2 regions of the Glutamicibacter sp. M10 genome follow, and region 2 is predicted to be linked to the other one. Evidence: riboswitches for the same ligand, from Rfam matches in the RefSeq annotation. Region 2 holds a riboswitch; the other holds the start of a gene.
What was found. A riboswitch is a leader RNA that binds a small molecule or an ion and turns the genes downstream of it on or off. The one in region 2 is predicted to bind S-adenosylmethionine.
Positions count from the first base shown of each region.

Region 1: linked by a shared signal. The riboswitch ahead of N6V40_RS01250 (O-acetylhomoserine aminocarboxypropyltransferase/cysteine synthase family protein) and the one ahead of N6V40_RS02995 (flavin reductase family protein) in region 2 are both predicted to bind S-adenosylmethionine.

Region 1 is NZ_CP104918.1:247,347-254,439, forward strand. Features, by position in the region: gene N6V40_RS01220 (MFS transporter) at 1-180, opposite strand, end outside; gene N6V40_RS01225 (MFS transporter) at 210-746, opposite strand; gene N6V40_RS01230 (shikimate dehydrogenase family protein) at 921-1,586, shown strand; gene N6V40_RS01235 (methylated-DNA--[protein]-cysteine S-methyltransferase) at 1,770-2,399, opposite strand; gene N6V40_RS01240 (RNA polymerase sigma factor) at 2,396-2,893, opposite strand; gene N6V40_RS01245 (histidine phosphatase family protein) at 2,989-3,549, opposite strand; SAM riboswitch class I at 3,661-3,755, shown strand; gene N6V40_RS01250 (O-acetylhomoserine aminocarboxypropyltransferase/cysteine synthase family protein) at 3,874-5,247, shown strand; gene N6V40_RS01255 (CoA-binding protein) at 5,247-5,741, shown strand; gene N6V40_RS01260 (DeoR/GlpR family DNA-binding transcription regulator) at 6,085-6,861, shown strand; gene N6V40_RS17200 (1-phosphofructokinase family hexose kinase) at 6,858-7,093, shown strand, end outside.
Region 2 is NZ_CP104918.1:599,364-606,456, reverse strand. Features, by position in the region: gene dnaB (replicative DNA helicase) at 1-617, opposite strand, end outside; gene N6V40_RS02995 (flavin reductase family protein) at 1,268-1,768, opposite strand; SAM riboswitch class IV at 1,865-1,982, opposite strand; gene N6V40_RS02990 (long-chain-fatty-acid--CoA ligase) at 2,325-3,932, shown strand; gene N6V40_RS02985 (PaaI family thioesterase) at 3,950-4,366, shown strand; gene N6V40_RS02980 (dihydrofolate reductase family protein) at 4,412-4,996, shown strand; gene N6V40_RS02975 (hypothetical protein) at 5,075-5,239, opposite strand; gene N6V40_RS02970 (hypothetical protein) at 5,283-6,044, shown strand; gene N6V40_RS02965 (succinyl-CoA:acetate CoA-transferase ScpC) at 6,048-7,093, opposite strand, start outside.

The sequences.
Region 1 (7,093 bases), 350 kb from region 2:
AGGGTGAGTGGAGATCATATTGGTAAACGGAAGCTTGACCAGTCCGTCGCTTTCCTGCTTTTCTTCAAAGATTTCTGGCTCATCCAAGGAACGGCGAACTAGGTAAGCAGCCAGCAAGACCAGAAGCGAAAGCCAGAACGGGATACGCCAACCCCACGCCAAGCGTGCCGACTCGTCCATTGCTGCCACCGGCAGGAAGGCCAGCGAAGCTAGGACGATGCCAAAGAAATCCCGCTCATGGCAAAGCTTGCGAAGAATCCTCTTCGCCCTTCCGGAGCCTCTTCCGTAGATAGTGCAGAAGCACCTGCGGTTTCAGCGCCGGCCGATAGACCCTGCATCAGTCGCAAGACCACCAACAGTGCTGGGGCCCAGTATCCCACCGTACGGAAATCGGGCAGGACACCAATAAGGAAGGTGGCTGAGCCCATTAGCACCAGAGTCATCACCAAAGTGGCTTTACGTCCAAGCTTGTCGCCAAGGTGCCCGAAGAACACTGCACCGAAAGGGCGGGCAATGTAGGCGACACCAAAAGTCGCGAAGGAAGCAAGCATCGCAATGGTCGCATCTCCAGTAGGGAAGAAAATCTTTGAGAAGACCAAAGATGCAGCCGTCGCATAGATAAAGAAGTCGTAGTACTCCAATGCGCCACCAAGAAAACCAGCGAGCGCAGCCTTTTTAGCCCGTTTCAACTTGCGTTCTTGTTCGGAGTCAATGCTGACTCCCGTATTGGTGATGGTCTTACCCATGGGTTGTCCTTCCACGACGGCGGGGATGTTTCGCTCATGCACTAAACCTTTTGTGCGGTATGCGCACTATCGTGCGATATGTGACAATGAATAAAGTACAGCAAGGTGAGGCGCGTCACAAGACATATGAAGCAATCAATTGACCGCTGCACTCGTTTACGCCGAAAGGAAACTATGAACCGCCCAGAGAAGACCACGCAACTTTTTATCATTGGTTCTCACGCCTCGACCACAATGTCTCCAAATCTTTGGAACCCAGTGTTCGAAGCCTTGGGAAACGGTTGGAACTATCAACCGTGGGATGTTCCTGCTGGAAGTGAAATGCAGCCTACGCGTGATGGTCTTTTGGATCCCACGGTCATAGCAGCCAATGTGACCATGCCCCATAAACAATGGGCTGCCAGCGCCGCCGATACATGCACTGAACAGGTCGCCCTCAGCGGGGCTGCGAACCTACTGATCCGCAACAACGGTCAGCTTGATGCCTACAACACCGACATCAGCGCGGTGGAAGAAAAGCTAGCCACCAAAACCCATCAACACGTACTACTCCTCGGTGCAGGCGGCGCGGCACGCGCAGCCCTGATTGCCCTCAAGGAGCACATCACCGAGGTAACCATCACCGATCAAGACATCGAAGTGGCTCAGCAGCTATTAGATCTTGCAACCCGCATGGGAATTTCCGGAACCGTCGTCGACTGGTCTGCGGCTTCGCAGGTTGCTACCAAAGCTTCACTGATCATCAATGCCACACCCATCGGGAAGTACCCAGAGGACGGCGCCGCGTGGGGAACCACAACCCTCTCCCCGGGGAGTTACGTTTACGATTTTTTACGCTGAGCACACCACCGGAACCATCAAGGCCGCGATCGCACAAGGCCTTGAATATACCGACGGTTGGGAGCATCTCTTACTTCAGGCAGCGGCAATGGTTCCGCTTCTTGAACTTCCTGAACAAACCGTCGCAGAACTGCGTGAATCGCTCAGTGGCATTCGAGAAAATCAGTAGGCAGCTTTCTGAACCTAGAACAATCGCTGCGCTGAACTTCCAAACGCAGGATTCTCTAGCTTCAGCAGCTGCGTCTTTGCATCCAATCCACCCAGATAGCCGCCCAGCGAACCGTCGGTGCGCAGCACTCGGTGGCAGGGTAAAACGATGGGGATCGGGTTGGTCGCGCAGGCCGAACCCACCGCACGAACGGCCTTGGGATTACCAATCCGCTCAGCCATCTGCGAATAGCTCCAGGTTTGTCCGTAATCAATCGCAGCCAGTTCTTCCTGCACTTGGCGGCGGAAAGTTGTTGAGAGCTTCAAGTCCAAAGGCACATCAAAACTGTGCCGGGCACCAGCAAAGTATTCATCAAGCTGCCGGGCCACCGCATCTAAACGCGAGGCATCTTTGAGGATTCGTGGACTAAGTTTCGTAGCGAGCAAAGACAGTATTTTATCGTGATCTTCAGATTCAAAAGCCACCCGAACCAGTCCCGCCGGGGTGCTGGCCAAAAGCAGTGAACCCACCGGAGAATCAACCACGCGGTAGGACACATCAATCAAGTCTTTAGCACGGGCCTTAATCATCAGTTGTCCGCCCAGCTGCCCCAAAAGCGCAGCTTCTTCGTTGGTCGCTTGGGAAGTAGATGTTGCATCAGTCATGACTGCTCCTGCCACAGTGTGTCATCCTCGAGCATTCGTCGAAGATTTTTGATCCCATCAGCACCTGCCCGACGCGCTGCCGCTTCCGTTCCAGAAAGGATGTCTGCGATTTGCGCATAGTTCAGTCCTCCCAAGTACCTGTAGGCGACAACCAAGCGTTGCTTGTGCGGCAACCGTCCGACTTCTTGCCACAGCACTAGATTCTCTAGCTGCGCTTCGGATTGCTGGCCATCATCAACCTGTTCCCAGGATTGAAGATCATCGAGAATTTCTGGCTTATTCTTGCGCAGCTCGTCAATAGCCTTATTTCTTGCGATACGCACCAGCCACGCTAGAACATTGGCTTCTTCAGGAAGTTTTGGATAGGCGCTCAGTGCAGATAAAAATGTCTCAGACCATGCGTCCTGGGCACGGTGTTCGTCCAACAAGGCACGGCAAACACGTAATACGTTCAGCCCATAATCTTGGACTATCCGCTCAAACGGCACTTGCATGGCTCTCCTGAGAATTGGCACCTTTAAGGGCTTTCACCATGTAAACGTTGTGCGCGGCAAAAGTGTGAGCAGGTCAAAGGAAAAACTTTTCAGCTTTAGAGGGAGACCAGATCTAGTTCGCGGGCTAAGGCCTGGAGCCGATCCAGATCAATGTGGATCAGTTCACCGTTTTCTACTCCGTACGGTGCCTTAATCCCGGTCAGTGCATCACGGATCACGCGCATTGTCGCTCCGTGGCTCACCACCGCAATCTTCTGTCCGGCGTACTTGACCGTTAAGTGAAGCAAAGCTGGAATGGCACGGCGTAGGATCTGCTCAATTGGTTCCAGCTCAGGCTGGGCTGCTGCCGATTCTTCGTCACTGACCTCAGCCATGATCCGGCCTTCTAAAGGCCCGAAGCTACGTTCAATTAGTTCAGGTACAGGTGGGCCTACTTCCGCTCCCGCTTCCTGGGCAATGAGGGCAGCAGTTTCCTGCGCACGCCCCAACCGGGAGGCAAGGAAAAGTGACCATCCGGCGCCTTGAAGTTCACGTCCAACTTCGCGGGCTTGTTCGCGTCCGATGTCGTTCAGCGGAATGTCGGTACGGCCTTGGAGGCGTCCCGCCAGATTCCAATCTGTCAGTCCGTGTCTGATCAACGCCAACGCAGTATCCATGACTCAAGCGTACCGGGGTGCATAGATATCGAAGAATCTCCGATATTACGTCTAATACGCAACGTTACGACTCATAGTTAGGTCACGATCGGTCATGTTGCGAAGATTATTACACCATCCCGAGCGGCTGAGAGATCTGGTTCGATGAAGCCGCAGCAACCTGCCACATCCGGTGGTTACGGTGCTACCGCCAGAAACGATGCAGCCGCTTTTCTTGTTTAATCACAACAAGAAGCGACATTGATTCCGGGATTCCTGCCTCGATCGCACCACCGCTGAGCGGTGAAACGCGAAAACCCAATCGACAAGGAGTCGTAAGCCATCATGGCAGATCATAAATTTGGATTCCGCACCCGCGCATTGCACGCCGGTGGCACCCCCGACGCCGAGCACGGCGCCCGAGCAGTACCCATTTACCAAAGCACTTCATTTGTCTTTAAAGACACCGACGATGCAGCGAACCTTTTTGCGCTGCAGAAGTACGGCACTACCTACTCACGTATTGGCAACCCAACCGTCGCGGCCTTTGAAGAACGCATGGCCTCCTTGGAAGGTGGCATCGGCGCAGTAGCTACCGGTTCTGGCATGGCTGCCGAATTTGTCACCTTCGCAGCTCTCGCCCAAGCTGGCGACCACATTGTCGCTTCCTCCAAGCTCTACGGTGGCACCATCACCCAGCTGGATGTTTCCTTGCGTCGATTTGGCATTAACACCACCTTCATTGATTCCAATGATCCAGCCGACTTTGACGCCGCGATCCAGGAGAACACCAAGGCCGTATATACCGAGGTGATAGCCAACCCATCCGGTGACATTGCCGATGTGAAGGGCTTGGCCGAAGTGGCACACCGCCACCAAATCCCACTGGTAGTTGATTCCACGCTTACTCCCCCATACATCCTGCGTCCCCTTGAGCACGGTGCCGATATTGTCATCCATTCGGCAACCAAGTTCATTGGCGGCCACGGCACCACCCTGGGTGGCGTTGTTATTGAGTCCGGAAAGTTCGACTGGGGCAACGGCAAGTTCCCTGCCATGACCGAACCGGTGGCCAGCTACGGCAATGTTTCCTGGTGGGCCAACTTCGGTGAATACGGGTTCCTGACCAAACTGCGCAGCGAGCAGCTGCGCGACTTCGGCCCGGCACTGCCGGCCCAGTCAGCTTTCCAGCTTTTGCAGGGCCTAGAAACTTTGCCACAGCGCATGGACAACCACTTGGCCAACGCCAAGCAGGTTGCTGCTTGGCTCGAAGCAGATCCCCGCGTTACCTACGTGAACTACGCCGGTCTGGAATCCCACCCGCAGTTTGCTCACGCCAAGGAACTGTTGCCCATGGGAGTGGGTTCAGTGTTCAGCTTCGGCGTGAAAGGCGGACGCAAAGCCGGCACCAAGTTCATCGAGGCCTTGCAGCTGGCAAGCCACCTTGCCAATATCGGCGATGCCCGCACCTTGGTGCTGCACCCTGCCTCCACCACGCACCAGCAGTTGAGCCCAGAGCAATTGAATGCGGCCGGCGTTCCTGAAGATCTGATCCGTTTATCGGTGGGCCTAGAAGATGTTGAAGACATCCTCTGGGATCTGGATCAGGCATTAACCGCTTCGCAAGAAGCAGTCGCTTCTTCCGCCGATGATTTTGCAGAACCGACCTATGATGGTGCGGCTTGCACCATTAACGCAGCACCGAAGGGAGCTAACTAATGAGCACCACCGAACGCACCTGGGAAGGTCCGGGAGCTGCGCAGCGCCTGACCATCCTGCGCGATACCAAGACCGTTGCCATTGTTGGCGCATCCAATAAGCCTTCACGGGCCAGCTACTTCGTGGCGACCTATTTACTTTCTTCGTCTAAGTACAAGGTGTACTTCATCAACCCGGTACTCGATGAGATCCTGGGCCAGCCGGTCTACAAGTCGCTGGCAGATCTGCCAGAGACTCCAGATCTGGTGGAGGTCTTCCGCAAGCACGATGACATGCCGTCAGTTTTAGATGAGGCATTGGCCGTTGGCGCAAAGACCCTGTGGCTCCAGTTAGGTTCATGGCATGAAGACGTGGCCCGCCGGGCCGAAGCGGCCGGCATGAACGTAGTAATGGATCGCTGCGTGAAGATTGAGCACGCGCGTTTCCATGGCGGACTGCGCTTGGCCGGCTTTAATACCGGTGTAATTTCTTCGAAGCGTCAGGTTCTCGCGTAAACAGTCCTGATCAGCTAACGCCGCTGGCGGGCAACCTTTTGGTTGCCCGCCAGCGGCGTTAGCTGTCTATTGCGGTTCAGCATACCCAGATTTTTCTGGTCCTAGGTTCTAGAACTCACGAGGTAAACGTGCCCACCAAGACCCGTGCAGATCAAAGTTTTAAGACCGATTTTTTCGGGCAACTGGCTCCCCACTCGGCAAAATGCCAACTATAACCACCTTCAGATGTCCGAATGGTTAATTTTCCCTCACAGTTCACTTGACGTTCCCACTCATTCGGGCATAAAGTCATGGAAACACAGATTCATGTGGTGCATGTCATGAAGAATTGCGGAGGCAATAAATGTTCGCCGAAGAACGACACCGGCTGATCGTCGAGCAGCTTGAGAAGGACGGAAAAGTCTCCGTCGCTCAGCTCGCCGAACGCTTTGATATCACCCGGGAAACGGTGCGCCGCGACCTGGCCCAACTGGAATCAGAGAACTTCTTACGCCGTGTCCACGGCGGAGCAGTGACCATCACTGAAGCCAGCACTCGCGAAGAAAGCCACCTAGTGCGCACCGCAATTCACGCAGACGCCAAATCTCGGATTGCGCAGCGCGCCTTGAGCCTGCTGCCAGTCTCGGATGCCTCGGTCATCATTGATGCCGGAACGACCACCGAATTCCTCGCCGAACGCATGCTGCGCACCAACGCAAGCGCCGGACTGGTGGTCATCACCCACGCTTTGCCCATCGCCTCGGTACTGGTCCAGAGCCCAAGTGTCATCCTGGAACTGATCGGTGGCCGCGTACGTGGACTCACCGGTGCCACCTCCGGAGCACAGACCGTCGAAGAATACTCCCGTCACCGCGCAGACATCGCCTTTGTTGGCACCAACGGTCTGCACGCCAGCTTCGGGCTGAGCACCCCAGATCCACTGGAAGCAGCCGTCAAGCGTGCCTTGGTAGCCAGTGCCCGCCGCGTGGTTCTCTTGGCCGACAGCTCCAAGTTTGATCAGGAAACCCTGGTCTGCTTTGCCGGCCTGGATTCCATCGACACTCTGGTCACTGACCAGCAGCCCGGCGATGAACTCGCCGCCACCTTGGACGCTGCTGACGTAGAAGTGGTGATCGCATGATTGTGACCCTGACCGTCAACCCGGCACTGGATAAGACCATTGAACTTGGTGAGCCACTGTCCCACGGGTCCGTGCAGCGCGCCAAGGCAAGCCACGTGCAAGCCGCTGGTAAAGGTGTTAACGTTTCGCGCGCCATTGCCGCAGCCGGTGTTCAGACCCTGGCCGTGTTGCCCGGGGCGAGCACCGATCCATTGATCACCGCACTGGCTCTTGATCAGCTGGCGCACCGTAG
Region 2 (7,093 bases):
TGGGTCAGCTCATCAAATTCGTAGAAACCGGTAGGTACGCCGGTGATGCCGTCGCCTGCGTTGGCTGCGTTTTCGATTTCGTCAACGGTGCCTTCGATGATGTCCGAAAGGCGTACGTAGTCTTCACTGCTGCGGTTTTCGGCAACCTTGTAGACCTCAGCCTGAGCTTCGTTGACGATGGCATCAACTTCACCGTCTGGCGAGTAACCCATCTGAACAATGCGGGTACCGGCGTCCACCAAACGACGAAGTACTGCGCGTTCTCGTACGATTTCTGCGTAGTATCCAGCGTTCGCAGCGGTTGGGACTTGCTGGATGAGGTTGTGCAGATATGCGGCTCCACCAATACGTGAGATCTCTCCACGTTTGGTCAGTAAGTCAGCAACGGTCACCGCATCGGCTGGTTCTCCTCGACCATAAAGATCGATGATTGCTTCGTAAATGGATTCGTGAGCGGGACGATAGAAATCGGTGCCACGCAGTGCTTCAACTACGTCTGCAATGGCGTCCTTGGAGAGCATCATGCCACCGAGCACGGACATTTCCGCCTCGATGTCCTGTGGCGGCTTGCGCCCCGCGTCGGATTCCCGTGCCTCGTAAACCGGCTCAGCACTCATTACAGCCACTTCCATCCCTATTGAACCGCTGGGAAAAACTTCCTTGCCAGATGGCAACGCTCCATCATGTCAGTCGATACCGACAACTGAAAAAGCGTCTGTGGATATTTCTGTCCCAAAGTCAACACTAAGACCGTTATTTGCTCACGTAAACCTCGTTATCCACAGCGCCTGTGCATAACATGGCCTGACTTGTGGACTGCCCTGTTCACTAACTGGGGAGAACCCTGTGGATTAATAACTATTACCATTCGGTAATATGTTTTGACTTGGGTGTTTGTGTTTACACAGCTGTGGACAGAAAAATATTTTGTTGAAGCTTGCGGCACCCTTCGCAGAGTTATCAACAGCCAAAAACACCCGGAATTCGGGGTTATTAGCGATATGCACAGAGTTCTACACACATCACCCACAAGCGTGTGGATAACCCTGTGGATAGTGAGATTCTCCTAAAACCCTTAGTCACCGTAGGTTAAGCGGTTCACTTGACCCTCAAAAACGACGTCGTCCACATTTCTTTGCCCCAAGGCATCTTTTGTCCCCGTGGATAACTCACCACATCATCAAAATGCTGCCGTCACGCAAAAACGCTCCGGGTGGAACACCGCGTGTTCCGTCCGGAGCGTTTGAGCAACTAGCTAGCTGAAGTATTAGACGAGTTCAGGAACTGGGATTGAATGAAATCGTGAATCATGGAAGATCTGTGGCGAATGTTCGGAGGCGTGGTGCCCGTGCACTTCCAAGAAGACGACCCAGTGATCACCAGCTTCAACTTCGTTGTAGATGGAAGTCTCCAACCACAATGTGGATTCTTCGATAAACAGCGCACCCTGGTCAGTGACGGCAGTGTCTACACCACGGAAGCGGTCGCCGGTCTTTGAGGCGAGCTGCGCGCATACTCCCCCATTGCGGTCGCTAAGCACTGAGACGCCAATGTGGCCAGCTTCGCGTAATTTGGGCCAGGTGTTAGAAGTTTTCTGTACTGCAAACATCACCAGCGCAGGTTCCAACGAAACACCAACGGTGAACGACGAAGCGATAATTCCGGTTTTTACACCGTCAATCTCGGCGCAAAGAGCTGCGATGCCTGAGGGGTGCTGAGCGAAAACCTTGCGGAGCGTCAGCGGGTCAAGTTCACGATTCAATGACATGGCTCGATTCCTTCTGGTCTTGCCCACGGCGCTGAAGAGACCCGAGCAAACGGTTCGGCGTCCCCGAATCCACTTCTCACTGATCATTCACGCAGTGCGCGGTACTTGTTTCAACACCATTTAGCGCGAAACCGAATCCTCACCTGGAGCACCCCACTACCGTAGAGAGGGTTGCCGATCAGCAAGCCAGGGCTTATAGCTGATGCTCTTGATTCTGTTTAAAACGATATGGGTCATGACGAAGTATCGTCAAACAAATCACTTCGTAAATCGCAATATTCAATGATTCATTCGACGCATAGGCCTATATCGAGGTGTCTGGCAGTCAATTATTCAGAAGATGTGTGATCCATGACGCAATCCGCTTATCGATGACATCCTGCCCAGCTCGGTCACCAAGGCCGCTTCAACGCTTTTCTGGGGCCGCTCACCGTAATGAAACCGGGTTTCTTTCTCTGGCGTTCAGGTTCATGCCACGATAAAAGATGCAGTGTTATGCGTCACACCATTCATTGCCTGCCGCCGTTGCCAGAGATGATGAGTGAAGGATGCCTCCATGGTAGAAATTCAGGCCAACCATTCAGAACTAACCCCGTTGCGTTTCCTTGAACGCTCGGCCGAGGCCTACCCCAGCAAGACCGCCATCATTCATGGGACTCGTAGTTATACCTACAAAGAATTCGAAACTCGGGTGCACCGTTTTGCTCAAGTACTAGCCGAGCGCATCGAACCCGGTGACCGAGTAGCGGTCTTGGCACCAAATACTCCTGAGATGTTGATGGCTCACTACGCCGTGCCGCTAGCTGGGGGTGTGCTCATCGCTCTGAACACGCGACTCTCCGCCCACGAGCTGCAGTACATCATCGACCATTCGGGAGCGAAGCTCCTCCTGGCCGATACCGAATTACTGGAGAACACCAAAACCCTGCGACGCGAAAACCCCGGCCTGCAGGCACTGATTGAGATCACCGACGACCAGTTCACCTCCCCACGCCCGAACGTGGAAGTTGATGGAACCTTGGAGCAATTGCTGTCTACCGCCAGCGACGAGAAACTGCCCTATGCGATCGCGGACGAGCGCTCTGCCATCGCCTTGAACTACACCTCGGGGACCACGGGAAAGCCCAAGGGTGTGCTCTACTCGCACCGCGGCAGCTACCTAAACTCTCTGGGTGAAGCGCACCATCAGGGCCTTAGCTCAGCGACCCGATACCTCTGGACGCTACCGATGTTTCACTGTAACGGCTGGTGTACACCCTGGGCAGTGACCGCAGTTGGTGGCACCCATCTATGCCTGCGTGGAGTGCGTGAAGATGCAGTGTGGGATGCCATCGAGAACCTCGGAACTACTCACCTGTGCGGTGCCCCGACTGTTTGCTCGATCATCGCCGACTCGACTCGGGCGCACCAACTTCAGGCTCCGCTGCGCATCACCACCGCTGGAGCTCCACCGTCCCCGGCCATCATTTCCAAGTTGCAGAAACTGGGCATCGAAGTCGTTCACGTCTATGGGCTGACCGAAGTGTATGGCCCCTACACAGTCTGCGAATACCAAGAAGAATGGGATCAGCTAGAGCCGGCCGAACGCGTGGCCAAGCTAGCCCGCCAAGGCGTCGGAATGATCACCGCGGAGTCGGCACGCATTGTTGATGAGAACATGTTCGACGTTCCTGCCGATGCCCAGACTATGGGCGAAATCGTCTTGCGCGGTAACAATGTCATGATCGGCTATTACCGAGACGAAGAAGCAACCGCACAGGCCTTTGCCGGCGGATGGTTCCACACCGGCGACTTAGGCGTCATGCATCCCGACGGCTACATTCAGGTGCGCGACAGGGCCAAAGACATCATCATTTCCGGTGGCGAAAACATCTCAACCATCGAAGTGGAACAAGCTTTGGCTTCCCACCCCGAGGTACTGGATCTGGCCGTTGTTGGCATCGCCGATGAGAAGTGGGGCGAACGTCCCGTGGCCTACGTGATCCGAGCCAGCGACTCCACCTTGAGCGCGCAAGATCTGATCGATTTCGCCAAGCAGAAACTTGCTGGCTACAAAGTTCCGCGCACCATCGTTTTCCCGCAGGATTTGCCGCGTACTTCAACGGGTAAAGTGCAAAAGAACGTACTACGAGCCCAAGCGCTTGAACAGCTTAATAAGAACTAAATGTTTTGGAGTCAGCTATGAGTTCCACCAACCAACCAATCCCCGATAAGACCAGCCGGTTCACCGATAGTGTCGGTCTTATCTTTGATGAAGTCTCAGCCACACTTGTCCGTGGGCACGCGGAGCTGAACGAAGACCACCACACACCTTGGGGAGTGGTCCACGGAGGCATTTACGCCACCATGGTTGAAAGCGCTGGCAGTGTGGGAGCCAGTTACGCGGTGGCCGAGCGCCAGCAGTTTGCCGTTGGTGTTCATAACGCCACCGACTTCCTCCGCCCCTCCACCGGAGCACATGTGCAGGTCGAGGCCAAGGCCCTTTTCCAAAGCAAAACTCAGCAGCTCTGGGACGTTGTTATTACCGATACGGCTACGGGCAAAGTACTTTCGCGCGGACAATTGCGCACCCAGAACGTAGATTTGCCCAAATCTTGAGCGTAATCTGATGGCATCTAGCGGATCAGCCTCGGGAGGCTCATTATGAGTGCCACCTATACCTTTGATGTGTTCAGTAGTCTTGATGGTTTCGGCAGTGCCGGTGGCGACTGGGGAGGATACTGGGGCAAACAAGGACCGGAGCTACTTGCTCGACGCCTTGAGCTCTACGGCCAGGAGTGCCACATGGTTTTTGGGGCGAATACTTTTCGTTTGTTCTCCCAGTTTTGGCAGGAGATTGAACAGAATCCTGAAGTTGAAGATCCTTGGGGCGTTGCCATGCATGAGCAACCCGCCACGGTCATCTCCACAACGCTTAGCGACCCACTGAAGTGGCCACAGGCCACCTTGGAGCGGGCCGATGCCGTGGAGGTGGTCAGGCAATTAAAGGCCACCTCAGCGTTGCCCCTGCGATCTCACGGTAGCTTGGCGATGAACCGGTCCCTGCTCGCCGCCGGTCTGGTGGACTTTATTCAAATAACCATTTTCCCGGTACTCACCGGAGCTCACGGAGACTCCCCTGTGCTGGATGTCGGCGAAGACTACGATCTAGAACTCATTGATTCGCGACTTTTAGATGGCAGTATCCAAGAATTGACCTATCGGCCAACTCAACACGTAACTCTCTGAGCTTTTCAGAGCTCTAGGTAATAACCATTCATTTTGCATGTTTGAATATTTGAAGGTGAGACTGACATTGAGAGTGCATCAAAGATTCCCAACAGTTATCGCGGTCATTGCAGCCTTGTCGCTGACGGGCTGCTCGGCTTCTGAATCAACGGCCCAGAGTTCCACATCATCCCTGACGACTTCTTCGTCCGCCTCAGCCTCTGCCTCTTCACCCCGTTCATCCCCGTCTCCCACAGCGCTCAAGGACCTCACACCAAATATGGTTCTGGATGCCAGCATCCCGTCAATGTGCGAGTTTCCGGCCGGGAAATTGGTCGGCGGTGTCCTCAAGGAAGAGCACTCCGAATATCCCAACGCCACCCCACCATCGCTCGTTTCTGAAAAGTTAGTGGTGGCAGGTGACCTGACCGGTGATGGGGTTAAAGAACTGGCGGCGACCTTTTACTGCGACAAGGGTGGTGTTGCTTGGCCTACCCATATCCAGCTGTTCCAAAACACGGCCAAGGGCATCGCCCCGCTGGGCCAGCCCTTCCAAATGGGTGACGTTAATGGTGGCGCTCGCACCCTACCGAGCTCACTAAAATACGCCAACGGTCAGCTGGTGGTGATCGATCAAGCTCTGCTACCGATGGAAGCCGCGGCGGCTGCCTCAGGAAAAATCAAAGCAACACTGAAATGGAACGGTAAGAAGTTAGCGGCCAGCTCAATTCAGGATCTGACAGTCCCACAAAATGGCACGTTGAAGACTGCAACGGTCAACGGGACTTGGTGTCTGCTGGACGGCAAGGGGAAGTCCACAACAAAAGACTGTCTGACTATCGACTATCCAAATGTCACCAGAAAAGGCGAAGACGCGCAGACCCTATCCTTCTCAACAAATAATGGCTTCACGGTGCTGAGCTACTTTGATGCGCCGCTAGGCATGATCTATTCATCAGGAGTCAAGATCCAGGATCCGGCCAATCCTTCGGTAACTACGTCGCAGCTACAGAAGGATCGGCTGTACAACAATCAAACCCATGAGGTCTTTGTCCGTCAGGGAAAGTAAGACCTAGCTGGCCGGGCGCATGTCACCGGTTTCTTGGAACCGTTGGTGCCAGCTCAAGGCCTCACCCAACAGGTGCGGGGTGTGCTTGCCGTAGCTGTCCTTGCGGGCACGATCGAAGTAGTCCTGCAGCATTGGGCGGTAGTCCGGGTGGGCGCAGTTATCGATGACTACCTGAGCGCGCTGTTTCGGAGACAGCCCACGAAGGTCAGCCAAGCCTTGTTCGGTTATCAGGATCATGGTGTCGTGCTCTGTGTGGTCTACGTGCGAGGCAAAAGGAACGATGCCCGAGATCTTGCCACCCTTGGCGGTAGATGGGGACATGAACACCGACAGGTAACCGTTGCGGGCAAAGTCGCCCGAGCCGCCGATACCGTTCATCACGTGCGAACCGAGCACGTTGGTGGAGTTCACGTTGCCGTAAATATCGGCTTCGATCATGCCATTCAGCGCAATGCAGCCCAGTCGGCGGATGATTTCCGGGTGGTTTGAAATCTCCTGAGCGCGCAGCAAGATGCGTTCGCGGTAGTGCTCAACATTCTTGTTGAACTCCTCGATGCCGTCGGCCGAGAGCGAGAAGCTGGTAGCGGAGGCGAACTCGATGGTGCCATCCTTAATCAGCTGGAGCATGCCGTCTTGGATCACCTCGGTGTAGGCGGTCAGGCCCTTGTAGCCGCCGCGGGCCAGGCCAGCGAGCACCGCGTTGGCGATGTTGCCGACGCCCGACTGCAGCGGCAGCAGCTTCTCGGACAGGCGGCCGGCGCGGATCTCGGAGTCCAGGAAGCCCAGCAGGTGATCGGCGATCTTCTCGCTGGTCTCGTCTACTGGTGCGAAGGGGCTCAACCGGTCCGGTGCGTCGGTTTCCACGACCGCGACGATCTTGTTCACGTCGACGTCCAGGTACTTCTGGCCGATGCGGTCGCGCACCGTGGTCAGGTCGATTGGCTTGCGGTGCGGCGGCAGGGCGGTGCCGTAGTAGATATCGTGCATGCCGTCCATGGCGGCGGACTGCTGGGAGTTGACCTCGATGATGATCTTGTCGGCCATCTCCA